3 regions of the Pseudomonas sp. ZT5P21 genome follow, and region 1 is predicted to be linked to each of the others. Evidence: predicted binding sites of a transcription regulator. Region 1 holds the regulator's gene; each other region holds the start of a gene.

The links. The regulator sigma-54, encoded in region 1, starts transcription at its own class of promoters, with help from an activator protein. The targets are predictions, from matches to a motif close to ANTGGCATNNANNTTGCTNT.
Positions count from the first base shown of each region.
Region 2: a site for sigma-54 is predicted at 2,142-2,161, ahead of glnK (P-II family nitrogen regulator). Genes of this name have one in related genera too.
Region 3: a site for sigma-54 is predicted at 1,736-1,755, ahead of glnA (glutamate--ammonia ligase). Genes of this name have one in related genera too.

Region 1 is NZ_CM142705.1:1,125,488-1,129,655, forward strand. It holds gene rapZ (RNase adapter RapZ) at 1-386, opposite strand, end outside; gene ptsN (PTS IIA-like nitrogen regulatory protein PtsN) at 389-853, opposite strand; gene hpf (ribosome hibernation-promoting factor, HPF/YfiA family) at 866-1,174, opposite strand; gene ACYZT9_RS05125 (RNA polymerase factor sigma-54) at 1,249-2,742, opposite strand; gene lptB (LPS export ABC transporter ATP-binding protein) at 2,928-3,653, opposite strand; gene lptA (lipopolysaccharide transport periplasmic protein LptA) at 3,653-4,168, opposite strand, start outside.
Region 2 is NZ_CM142705.1:5,561,446-5,565,613, reverse strand. It holds gene ACYZT9_RS25945 (YifB family Mg chelatase-like AAA ATPase) at 1-75, opposite strand, end outside; gene ACYZT9_RS25940 (HigA family addiction module antitoxin) at 449-712, shown strand; partial or broken gene ACYZT9_RS25935 (BRO-N domain-containing protein) at 717-1,229, opposite strand; gene ACYZT9_RS25930 (accessory factor UbiK family protein) at 1,688-1,948, opposite strand; gene glnK (P-II family nitrogen regulator) at 2,368-2,706, shown strand; gene ACYZT9_RS25920 (ammonium transporter) at 2,743-4,080, shown strand.
Region 3 is NZ_CM142705.1:502,672-506,839, forward strand. It holds gene glnA (glutamate--ammonia ligase) at 235-1,641, opposite strand; gene thiI (tRNA uracil 4-sulfurtransferase ThiI) at 1,970-3,424, shown strand; gene typA (translational GTPase TypA) at 3,563-4,168, shown strand, end outside.

The DNA of each region.
Region 1 (4,168 bases):
CCGAGCAGGTTGGATTCATCGTTGATTGCCTCCGCCAGCGAGCGATTGGCACTGCTCAGCGGATGACGACGACGGGTTTCCGAAAAGCGTTTGAGCAAGGTTTCTTCGTCGGCATCCAGATACAATACATCGCACTGGATATGTCGGCTGCGGACTTCTTCGAGCAGTTCCGGAAACCGGCTCAGGTGGCTCGGCAGGTTGCGCGCGTCAATGGAGACGGCAACCAGTGGCTGAGTAAGCTCAGTGTGAATCAACGCACGCTCGGCCAGTTCGGGCAGCAACCCGGCGGGCAGGTTGTCGATGCAGTAATAGCCGTTGTCCTCGAGAACATCGAGTGCGGTACTTTTACCTGAGCCGGAACGGCCACTGACGATGATCAAGCGCATGATTAGTGCTCGTTTTGCTCGTCCAGGACAACCTGATACAAGGCTTCATTGCTCGGGGCGCTACGCAGGCGATCACGGACTTCCTTGCGATCAAGCATGCTGGCGATCTGGCGGAGCAATTCAAGGTGCGCATCGGTAGCGGCTTCCGGGACCAGCAGAAGGAACAGCAGGTCAACCGGAGCACCGTCGATGGCGTCGAAATCGATGGGGGCATCCAGGTGCATCAAGGCACTGATGGGCGAGGTGCAACCTTTCAGCCGACAGTGGGGGATAGCGATGCCGTTACCAAAACCGGTCGAGCCAAGTTTTTCACGGGCAATCAAAGCCTCGAAGACATCTTGCATCTCCAGAGCCGGCACTTCGCGGGCGATCAGGTTGGCAATTTGCTCGAGGGCTTTCTTTTTACTGCCGCCCGGCACGTTCACGAGAGAACGGCCGGGGGTCAGGATGCTTTCAAGTCGGATCATGGGTTGGGAGTGTTAACGACCGGTCGCGCCCTGGAGGAGGCTTTGGGTCTTTTCCTTATGCTTTTTGAGTTGTTTATCCAGCTTGTCGGTCAGCGCGTCGATCGCGGCGTACATGTCGGTATGTTCCGCGTTTGCGACCACTTCATTGCCGGGAATATGCAGCGTGGCTTCGATTTTCTGTTTCAGCTTTTCGACCGTCATCGTGACTTGCACGTTGGTGATCTTGTCGAAATGCCGCTCTAATCGTTCGAGTTTTTCGCCGATGTAGGTGCGAAGAGGTTCGGTCACTTCCAGTTGGTGTCCACTGATGTTGACTTGCATACAGCTTCTCCTTCGTTGCCAGTGCATAAAGCGGTAGATCAGATGATCTACCACTGGAACGCTGTGGCGTGGCTCTACATCAACCGCTTGCGTTCGCTCGAAGGCGCGATCCCGAGGGATTCGCGGTACTTGGCGACGGTGCGGCGAGCCACCTGAATGCCTTGTGCCTCCAGTAAACCAGCGATCTTGCTGTCACTCAACGGCTTTTTCTGATTTTCGGCAGCAACCAGTTTTTTGATGATAGCGCGGATCGCCGTGGACGAGCATTCGCCGCCTTCCGAGGTGCTGACGTGGCTGGAGAAAAAGTATTTCAGCTCATATATGCCCCGAGGGGTATGCATGAATTTCTGCGTGGTCACCCGGGAAATCGTCGATTCGTGCATGCCCACCGCTTCGGCGATGTCATGCAGCACCAATGGTTTCATCGCTTCGTCGCCGTACTCCAGAAAACCGCGCTGATGCTCGACGATCTGGGTAGCCACTTTCATCAGCGTTTCGTTGCGGCTTTGCAAGCTCTTGATGAACCATCGGGCCTCTTGCAACTGATTGCGCATGAAGGTGTTGTCGGCGCTGGTGTCGGCACGGCGCACGAAGCCGGCGTATTGGGCGTTGACCCGCAGCCGCGGCACCGACTCCTGGTTCAGTTCTACCAGCCAGCGCTCGTTATCCTTGCGCACGATCACGTCGGGAACGACATATTCGGCTTCACTGGACTCGATCTGCGAGCCCGGACGCGGGTTGAGGCTCTGTACCAGTTCGATGACCTGGCGCAGTTCATCTTCCTTGAGCTTCATGCGGCGCATCAGCTGGCTGTAATCGCGGCTGCCGAGCAAATCGATGTAGTCGGTGACCAGGCGCTTGGCCTCGGCCAGCCAGGGTGTCTTGGCGGGCAGCTGGCGCAATTGCAGTAGCAGGCACTCTCCAAGGTTGCGGGCGCCGATGCCGGCCGGTTCGAATTGCTGGATTCGATGCAGAACGGCTTCGATCTCGTCCAGTTCGATGTCGAGTTCCGGGTCGAAGGCCTCGAGGATTTCCTCGAGGGTTTCGTCCAGGTAGCCCTGATTGTTGATGCAATCGATCAGGGTCACGGCAATCAGACGGTCGGTGTCGGACATCGGCGCCAGGTTCAGTTGCCACAACAGGTGGCTTTGCAGGCTTTCACCGGCCGATGTGCGGGTGGTGAAATCCCACTCGTCGTCATCATTGCTCGGCAGGCTGCTGGCGCTGGTCTGGTAGACATCTTCCCATGCGGTGTCGACGGGCAGTTCGTTGGGAATGCGCTCGTTCCAGTCGCCTTCCTCGAGGTTGTCCACCGTCGGGGCGGTTTCCTGATAGGAAGGTTCCGAAACATCGGCGTTGGGTTGCTGTTCGGCTTTGTCGGCCAAGGGGTCGGCGTTATCGAAGTCGTCGCCTTCTTCCTGGCGTTCGAGCATCGGGTTGGACTCCAGGGCCTCCTGGATTTCCTGTTGCAGGTCCAGGGTCGACAATTGGAGCAGACGGATGGCCTGTTGCAGCTGCGGTGTCATCGTCAGCTGCTGGCCCATTCTCAAGACTAGCGATGGTTTCATGGCAGGGGCTAAACACCTTATTCGCCGGCGCACATGCGCCATCCACTACAGGGCGCCGGAGCGCCAAACATAAGCAAATTATATGCCCGAAACTGCAACGTTTGCCTAGAGCGCTGTAACAATAAAAAAGTATTGATTTTTTATCGAAACAAGCGCTCGTGGCGACTAGCCAGACACCTCAGCGCTTACAGGCGGAACTCGTGGCCCAAATACACTTCCTTGACCAGGTCGTTGGCCAGGATGGTGGCAGAGTCACCTTCGGCAATCAGTTGGCCATCGTTGACGATATAGGCGGTTTCGCAGATATCCAGGGTTTCACGGACGTTGTGGTCAGTGATCAGCACGCCAATGCCCTTGGCCTTGAGGTGGTAGATGATCTGCTTGATGTCGCCCACCGAAATCGGGTCCACGCCGGCGAACGGTTCGTCGAGGAGGATGAATTTCGGGTTCGTCGCCAGTGCCCGGGCGATTTCCACGCGGCGGCGTTCACCACCGGACAGGCTCATACCGAGGTTGTCGCGGATGTGGCTGATGTGGAATTCCTGCAGCAGGCTTTCCAGCTCTTTGCGACGACCAGCCTTGTCGAGTTCCTTGCGGGTCTCGAGGATTGCCATGATGTTGTCGGCGACCGAGAGTTTTCGGAAGATCGACGCTTCTTGCGGAAGATACCCGATGCCGGCTTTCGCGCGACCGTGCATCGGCTGGTGGCTGACGTCCAGATCATCGATCAGGACGCGGCCCTGATCGGCCTGAACCAGGCCGACGATCATGTAGAAGCAGGTTGTCTTGCCGGCGCCGTTAGGGCCCAGCAGGCCCACGATCTGACCGCTGTCGATGGACAGGCTGACGTCGCGCACGACCTGACGGCTCTTGTAGCTCTTGGCCAGATGCTGAGCTTTCAGAGTTGCCATTACTGGGCCTTTTGCTCGTCGGTTTTCTTTTTCGGCTGGATCACCATGTCGATGCGCGGGCGCGACTCTGTGACCTTGGAGCCTGTTGCGCGACCGGCACTGGCGAGCTTTTTGTTGGTGTCGTAGACGATTTTCTCGCCTTGGGTGACGTTACCGTCTTTATCGACAACTTTGGCGCGATCGATCAGCACGACGCGGTCTTGCGACGCGTGATACTGGATGGTGACACCCCAGCCCTGAACCGGCTTGGTGTCGCCCGCCGTTTGCAGTTGTTCGAAATAGGCGAGGTTGCCCACCGAAGTCACCACGTCGATGTCTCCGTTCGGGGTGCGGGTCATGGTCACGGTATTGCCGGTAACCTTCATCGAGCCCTGGGTGATGATCACGTCACCTTTATAAGTAGCGATACCGTTCTTGTCGTCCAGTTGGGCGTCGTCGGCCTGGATGCGGATAGGCTGCTGTTGATCGTCCGGCAGAGCCCAGGCGCTCACGCTTCCCAGTGCTGCGCCCAGACC
Region 2 (4,168 bases), 1.1 Mb from region 1:
CAGATGGACTTCGACGGTGACTGCGGGAGCATCCACGCCAACCTGGGCGCGGCTGTGGACGATGGAGAGGGACATGGTCGTTCCTTGAGCTGAAGAGCACCGCTTCCTGCGGGTTTTTTGAAGGGTAGTCGGGAAGGCTGATTTGAGCCTGGCAAGAGAGCAGAGAAACCTTCGCAGGATGTTGCGAGCTTAATGTAGGAGCGAGCTTGCTCGCGATGGTCGTTAACGGAGGTGCGTGTTTGCTGAATAAGTGCGGCGCTCTGGCGTTCATCGCGAGCAAGCTCGCTCCTACATGATTGTTTCTTGACCGATGAAACTGTGTCGTAGGGGCCGATTTTGTAGGATTGTGCCGAGATGTATGACGGACCTCGGCGAAAGTGCGCGGACGTGGTTGTGTACGATTGGTACCCACCTATGATCGCAGCAGATCATAGCGTCGGACAGTGAAATGAAAACTAATGGAATGCGGCCGATTCATCCCGGAGAAATTCTAGAGAAAGAGCTTCTCGAGCCGTTGGGCATCTCGGTGTCCGATCTCTCGTTCCGACTTTGCTTGGCCGAGGATGAGGTGAGTGAGCTGGTGGCGCAGACCCGCGCGGTGAATCCTGACATTGCCAAAAAGCTAACCATCTACCTCAACACCACGCCCGACTTCTGGCTGAATCTGCAATCGACATACGATTTACGCAGAGCCGAAATCGAGCGTGGATGAGCGCTTAAAACGAATGCAACGCTCGCGTAGCTTTTTTCCACCACGGCACGTTGGCCGGTCGCTGGGTCTGCTCCCCACTCGGCAATAGTTGCGGCACATCCTGCAACCGAATCCACGGCTGGTTATTCCAAACTCAACGACATTTTCGGCCAATTCAGAAGGCTCAGGATGGGCGTTCTGTCGAGGTGGGTTGTTCAGTGTCTCTTAAAGCTGGGACTACTTCGTGGGTCAGCCTTTCGCGCAGGGCTCGGTATTCGGGGCAATAGTGGTAGACCAGTAATGCGTAGACGCCGGATTCGCTGATCAACAGCGTGTTTTCGATGCTGCCGTGGATGAGCATTCGAGCGGACTGGCGCTGGTCTGGGTCGAGTTTTCGGCCGGCGCGTTCGTCGAGGTAGAGGCGCAGGAGGCGACCGAGGTCGCGGGCGCTGAACCAGGGTTGGTTTTCCAGGAGGTGGGTGTGGAGGTGGAGTTTGTGGCGGGTGAAGACGTGAGGAATCAGATAGTTTTCGTCCATCGAACAGTTCTCGGGATCAAATGAAGAAAACTGCCTCTGATCGTCGCCAAACGAGAAGGGTGGCAGCCATGCGCGGGTTGGCGAACCGGTGACGCCCGAGAACCGGCAGACCCTAAGGTCTCCCACGCATAGCCGCCATAATTCGAGATGGGAATAAATTCCTCGGTCGAATGTGGTCGCGGTGCGTCGGGGTCTTCCGGGTCGCCAAACCCAGAGCTGATTATTCAGCTGTAGATGAGCATAGAAACCGGAGGCATTGCGGTGCAATCGGACGGCGGTGGTTTTGTTGTAGGAAGGTGCCGGGATATTTGAGGGCTTGTAGATCAAACGATCGCAGCCTGCGGCAGCTCCTACGGGGGTGGTTTATCCCGTGCGGGATGGCTGGTAGACCGAGGCGACCCCATTCGCGGGCAAGCCCGCTCCCACAGGGGATCGCATTTCACAGAGGAATCGGTGTGTTACTCGGTTGGAGGATTCAGCTTAGCTTCCAGCTCCGCCACCTTCGCCTCGAGACTTTCCAGCCGCGCCCGGGTGCGTGCCAGCACAACCATCTGACTATCAAACTCTTCCCGGCTCACCAGATCCAGCTTGCTGAATCCGCTCTGTAGCAAGGCCTTGAACTGGCTTTCGATTTCGCTTTTCGGCAGTGGGGTGTCGCCGCTGAAGAGGCGGGAGGCGGTGCCGGTCAGGGCGTCAAGGAAGTCTTTGGGCGCGAGCATGGGAAAGGTCCTGGGAACATTGTCGGGCAGTGTATCACGCAGCGTCTATAGTCAATTCCGACCACTGGCCATGCACGCTTTTCGCGCATGCGGACGGACGGCGTCGCACCGTTGTTGTGCGTAACCGCTAGGCCAAACCCGCGTCAACCGGCGTTTGCGGGGTCAACGTGTTGAATTCAATGACTTTAGGCGAGATGGCAAGCTTTCTGCTTAGACGGTAGTGACCCATGCACTGATGCAGTCGCTGTGACGAATGCAGTGCGCCAAGCGGAACGGGGGAAGTGTTTCGTGCGGAGTGGTTAGCTGGCGTCGTACGGGCAATCAAGGCCGACGATGCGTTACAAAGCCAGGCACTGCGCTTAGACTTGAGTCGGGTTTGTTTTCCTGGGGCAAGTCCACCAATTCGGGAGAGAGTTTTCATGAAGCTAGTCACTGCCATCATCAAGCCGTTCAAGTTGGACGACGTGCGCGAATCGCTGTCCGAAATCGGCGTGCAGGGCATTACCGTAACTGAAGTCAAAGGCTTCGGTCGGCAGAAGGGTCACACCGAGCTGTATCGCGGCGCGGAATACGTGGTCGATTTCCTGCCCAAGGTGAAGATCGATGTCGCCATTGACGACAAGGATCTGGACCGGGTTATCGAGGCGATAACCAAGGCTGCCAACACCGGCAAGATCGGTGACGGCAAGATCTTCGTGGTCAATCTGGAACAGGCGATTCGCATCCGTACCGGCGAAACCGATACCGACGCAATCTAAGCCGCCACAAACCCCAACGCCCCAGGAGAAAACAATATGACTCTGCGTAAATTCGCAGGGCTAGGAGCCCTGTTGTCCCTCGTAATGCCCAGCCTGGCCATGGCAGCAGACGAAGTGGCGGCCCCAGTCCTGAATTCCGGCGACACCGCCTGGATGATGACCTCGACAGCCCTCGTGCTGTTCATGACCATTCCCGGCCTCGCGCTGTTCTACGGCGGCATGGTTCGGTCGAAAAACATTCTTTCCGTGATGATGCAGTGCTTTGCCATTACCGGTCTGATCAGCATTCTGTGGGTCATTTATGGCTACAGCATCGCGTTCGACACCACCGGCATGGAACAGGGCGTCGTCAACTTCAACTCGTTCTTTGGCGGTATGGGCAAGGCCTTCCTCGCCGGTGTCACGCCATCGAGCCTGACCGGTCCGGCGGCGCTGTTCCCTGAGGCGGTGTTTATCACCTTCCAGATGACTTTCGCCATCATTACCCCAGCCCTGATCGTCGGTGCTTTCGCCGAGCGGATGAAATTCTCCGCGATGCTGATCTTCATGGGCATCTGGTTCACCCTGGTTTACGCACCGATTGCACACATGGTCTGGTCCGGCAACGGCGGCCTGATGTGGGACTGGGGCGTGCTGGACTTCGCCGGCGGCACCGTGGTGCACATCAACGCCGGTGTGGCCGGCCTGATTGCCTGCCTGGTACTGGGCAAGCGTAAAGGCTTCCCGACCACCCCGATGGCACCGCACAACCTCGGTTACACCCTGATGGGGGCTGCGATGCTGTGGGTCGGCTGGTTCGGTTTCAACGCCGGTTCCGCTGCAGCGGCCAACGGCACTGCCGGTATGGCGATGCTCGTGACTCAGATCGCAACCGCTGCTGCCGCATTGGGCTGGATGTTCGCCGAGTGGGTCACCCACGGCAAACCAAGTGCACTGGGTATTGCTTCGGGCGTGGTCGCCGGTCTGGTTGCCATCACTCCAGCCGCTGGCACCGTGGGTCCGATGGGCGCCCTGGTGATCGGTCTGGCAGCGGGCGTGGTGTGCTTCTTCTGCGCAACCACCCTGAAACGCAAACTCGGTTATGACGACTCCCTGGACGCCTTCGGTGTGCACGGTATCGGCGGTATCCTCGGCGCGATCCTGACCGGCGTGTTCGCTGCACCGTCGCTGGGTGGCTTCGGCACCGTCACCGACATCGCCGCGCAAGTCTGGATTCAGTGCAAAGGCGTGGGCTTCACGGTGATCTACACAGCGATCGTCACTTACATCATTCTCAAGGTACTGGACGTCGTCATGGGTCTGCGTATCACCGAAGAAGAAGAGGCTGTCGGTATCGATCTGGCACTTCACAACGAACGCGGCTACAACTTGTAAGACGCGCACAAGAAACTTGCCCGGCTTGCCGGGCATTTTTTTGTCTGGAGTTTGTCAGTACAGGCACTGCTGAAAGGTTTTTTCGTAC
Region 3 (4,168 bases), 620 kb from region 1:
GTAAACATTTCGCCATGATTTACCGAAATCTCCCAAACACCAAAAAACCCCTTGTGGGAGCGAGCTTGCTCGCGATGGCGGCGGATCAGCCAACATCAATGTTGAATGAGCAAATGCCATCGCGAGCAAGCTCGCTCCCACAGGATTTTTTTTCGGCCGTTGAATTGCGCCCACAAAAAAGGCCTCCCGAAGGAGGCCTCTTTTTGTCACGCCGCTTTCGCAGGCGCTACCGGATCAGCAGCTGTAGTACAGCTCGTATTCCAGTGGGTGTACGAAGGTGCGAACCTTGATTTCTTCTTCGCTTTTCAGAGCGATGTAAGCGTCGATGAAGTCATCGGAGAACACGCCGCCTTTGGTCAGGAACGCACGACCTTTGTCCAGCTCTTCCAGAGCTTCTTTCAGGCTGCCGCAAACTTGTGGGATCTCTTTCGCCTCTTCAGGCGGCAGGTCGTACAGGTTTTTGTCAGCAGCGTCGCCTGGGTGGATCTTGTTCTGGATGCCGTCCAGGCCAGCCATCAACAGTGCGGCGAAGCCCAGGTACGGGTTGGCTGCCGGATCCGGGAAGCGGGCTTCGATACGGCGAGCGCGAGGGCTGGACACGTAAGGAATGCGGATCGAAGCGGAACGGTTGCGAGCCGAGTAGGCCAGCATTACTGGAGCTTCGAAGCCCGGGACCAGACGCTTGTAGGAGTTGGTCGACGGGTTGGTGAAGCCGTTCAGCGCCTTACCGTGCTTGATGATGCCGCCGATGAAGTACAAAGCGGTGTCGGACAGGCCGGCATAGCCTTCGCCAGCAAAGGTGTTCTTGCCATCTTTGGCGATGGACAGGTGGACGTGCATACCCGAACCGTTGTCGCCGTACAGAGGTTTAGGCATGAAGGTCGCGGTGCGGCCGTATGCGTCAGCAACGTTGTGTACGCAGTACTTCAGGGTCTGAACTTCGTCAGCCTTGGCGACCAGGGTGTTGAACTTGACGCCGATTTCGTTCTGGCCGGCAGTCGCCACTTCGTGGTGGTGAACTTCGATGACCAGGCCCATTTCTTCCATGGCGTTGCACATGGAGGTACGGATTTCGTGGTCGTGGTCGAACGGCGGAACAGGGAAGTAACCGCCTTTGACGCCTGGACGGTGGCCTTTGTTGCCGCCTTCCACGTCCTGGTCGGACATCCACGAACCTTGTTCGGAGAAGATTTTGAACATCGAGCCTGAGATGTCGGACTTGAACTTCACTTCGTCGAAGATGAAGAACTCTGGTTCCGGACCCACAAATACGGTGTCACCGATACCGGTCGACTTCAGGTATTCCTCGGCACGCTTGGCGATCGCACGTGGGTCGCGGTCGTAGCCTTGCATGGTCGAAGGCTCGATCACGTCGCAAACCAGGATCAGGGTCGGCTCTTCGGTGAACGGGTCGAGCACGGCAGTGCTGTCGTCCGGCATCAGGATCATGTCGGAGGCTTCGATGCCTTTCCAGCCGGCGATGGAGGAGCCGTCGAACATCTTGCCTTCTTCAAAGAAAGCTTCATCCAGCCCGTCGCGAGCCGGCATGGTCACGTGGTGCTGAGTGCCTTTGGTGTCCGTGAAGCGCAGATCAATCCACTTGACGTCATGATCTTTGATGAGTTGAACCGACTTCGACATAGTGTCCTCCGGGTGGATTAGGGCGAGTAGTGGATGCCCTTAAATGTTTGTGATGCCGGCGCGAATACTCTGCCAAGGCAACCTGCCTCACAAGGGAGCAAATTGCATGCCAGTGCCCCAGCATGGGTTTATTGCCCCAATATCACGCTTATAAAGGCACGCATTGCCGTTGTGCGCAAAATATCGCCCTACAATGTAGCGTCAAAATCCGCAAATGACCCGTTTTGGTGCACAGAAAACCTTCTGTACATTAACTGGTTAAACCTTGAGCAATTTCCGCTATAATCCGCGCCCCCCTTTTTCGGCTGGCCCAGCGCGCGCTGTTTTCATGAAACTAATCGTAAAAGTCTTCCCCGAGATCACCATCAAGAGCCGCCCGGTACGGATGCGTTTCATCCGCCAGTTGGCCAAAAACATCCGCACCGTGCTCCGCGATCTGGACCCGGCTGTGGTGGTGAACGGTGTGTGGGACAATCTCGAGCTGGAAACCCGCGTCCGCGAGCCCAAGGCCCTGAAGGAGATGACCGAGCGCCTGAGCTGCATGCCGGGCATCGCGCATTTCCTGCAGGTTGACGAGTACCCGTTGGGCGACTTCGATGACATCGTCGCCAAGTGCAAGCTGCACTTCGGTGATGCGCTGGCCGGGAAGATTTTTTCGGTGCGTTGCAAACGCGCCGGCAAGCATGAATTCAGTTCGATGGATGTCGAGAAATACGTCGGCAGCCAACTGCGTCGTCAGTGTGGTGCCGCCGGAATCTCGCTGAAAGAGCCGGAAATCGAAGTCCGCATCGAAATTCGCGACAAACGGTTGTTCGTGATCCACAACCAGCACAACAGCATCGGCGGGTACCCGCTGGGTGCCCTGGAACAGACGCTTGTGCTGATGTCCGGCGGCTTCGATTCCACTGTTGCTGCTTACCAGATCATGCGCCGCGGCCTGATGAGCCATTTCTGCTTCTTCAATCTGGGCGGGCGGGCCCACGAACTGGGCGTCATGGAAGTGGCGCACTTCATCTGGAAGAAGTACGGCAGCTCCCAGCGCGTGTTATTTGTCAGTGTGCCGTTCGAGGAAGTACTGGGAGAAATTCTCGGGAAAGTCGATAACAGTCATATGGGTGTAGTTTTGAAGCGTATGATGTTGCGCGCTGCTTCCCGTATTGCCGATCGGCTGGACATCGAAGCGCTGGTCACCGGCGAAGCGATTTCCCAGGTGTCGAGCCAGACGTTGCCGAACCTGTCTGTGATCGACTGCGTGACCGACAAGCTGGTCTTGCGTCCGCTGATCGCCAGTCACAAGCAGGACATCATCGACCTGGCCAACGAAATCGGCACGGCCGATTTCGCCAAGCATATGCCGGAGTACTGCGGGGTCATCTCGGTGAACCCCAAGACCCACGCCAAGCGTCCGCGCGTGGAGCATGAAGAGAAAGAATTCGACATGGCGGTCCTTGAGCGTGCGCTCGAGAACGCCAAGCTGGTGCCGATCGATCGCGTGATCGACGAATTGGGCCAGGACTTGCAAATCGAAGAAGTCAGCGAAGCACTGGCGGGCCAGATCATCATCGACATCCGACACCCGGACGCCGCTGAAGACGAGCCGCTGGAACTCGCTGGCATTGAGGTACAGACGATGCCGTTTTATGCATTGAACGCTCGTTTCAAGGAACTGGACCCTACTCGCCAGTACCTGCTGTATTGCGACAAAGGCGTGATGAGTCGCCTGCATGCCCACCATTTGCTCAGTGAGGGGCATGCCAATGTGCGCGTTTATCGACCGAGCTAAGAGCCCGGGGCTGTTTGCCTGTGGCCTGCGTCACCGGCCCCCCGACTCTGCCGTCAAGCTGTAACGGCAAGGCCTGACTCTACTGTAATCGCTGCCAAGACTTGTCAGCACACCGAATCCTCTGATCGAGATACACAAGTGATCGAAAATCTACGCAACATCGCCATCATTGCTCACGTTGACCATGGTAAAACCACCCTGGTAGACAAACTCTTGCGTCAATCCGGCACTCTGGAGCGCAACGAGCTCAACGACGAGCGCGTGATGGACTCCAACGACCAGGAGAAAGAGCGCGGTATTACCATTCTGGCGAAAAACACCGCCATCAACTGGAACGGCTTCCACATCAACATCGTGGACACCCCGGGCCACGCCGACTTCGGCGGCGAAGTTGAACGCGTAATGTCGATGGTTGACTCCGTTCTGCTGCTGGTTGACGCTCAAGACGGCCCTATGCCGCAAACCCGTTTCGTGACCAAGAAGGCTTTCGAAGCCGGCCTGCGTCCGATCGTGGTCATCAACAAGGTTGACCGTCCAGGCGCGCGTCCGGACTGGGTTCTGGACCAGATCTTCGACCTGTTCGACAACCTCGGTGCCACCGAAGAACAGTTGGACTTCAAAGTCGTCTACGCCTCGGCCCTGAACGGTATTGCCGGTCTGGAACACACCGCCATGGCTGAAGACATGACCCCGCTGTACCAGTCGATCGTCGACAACGTACCTGCGCCGAAAGTCGACCGTGAC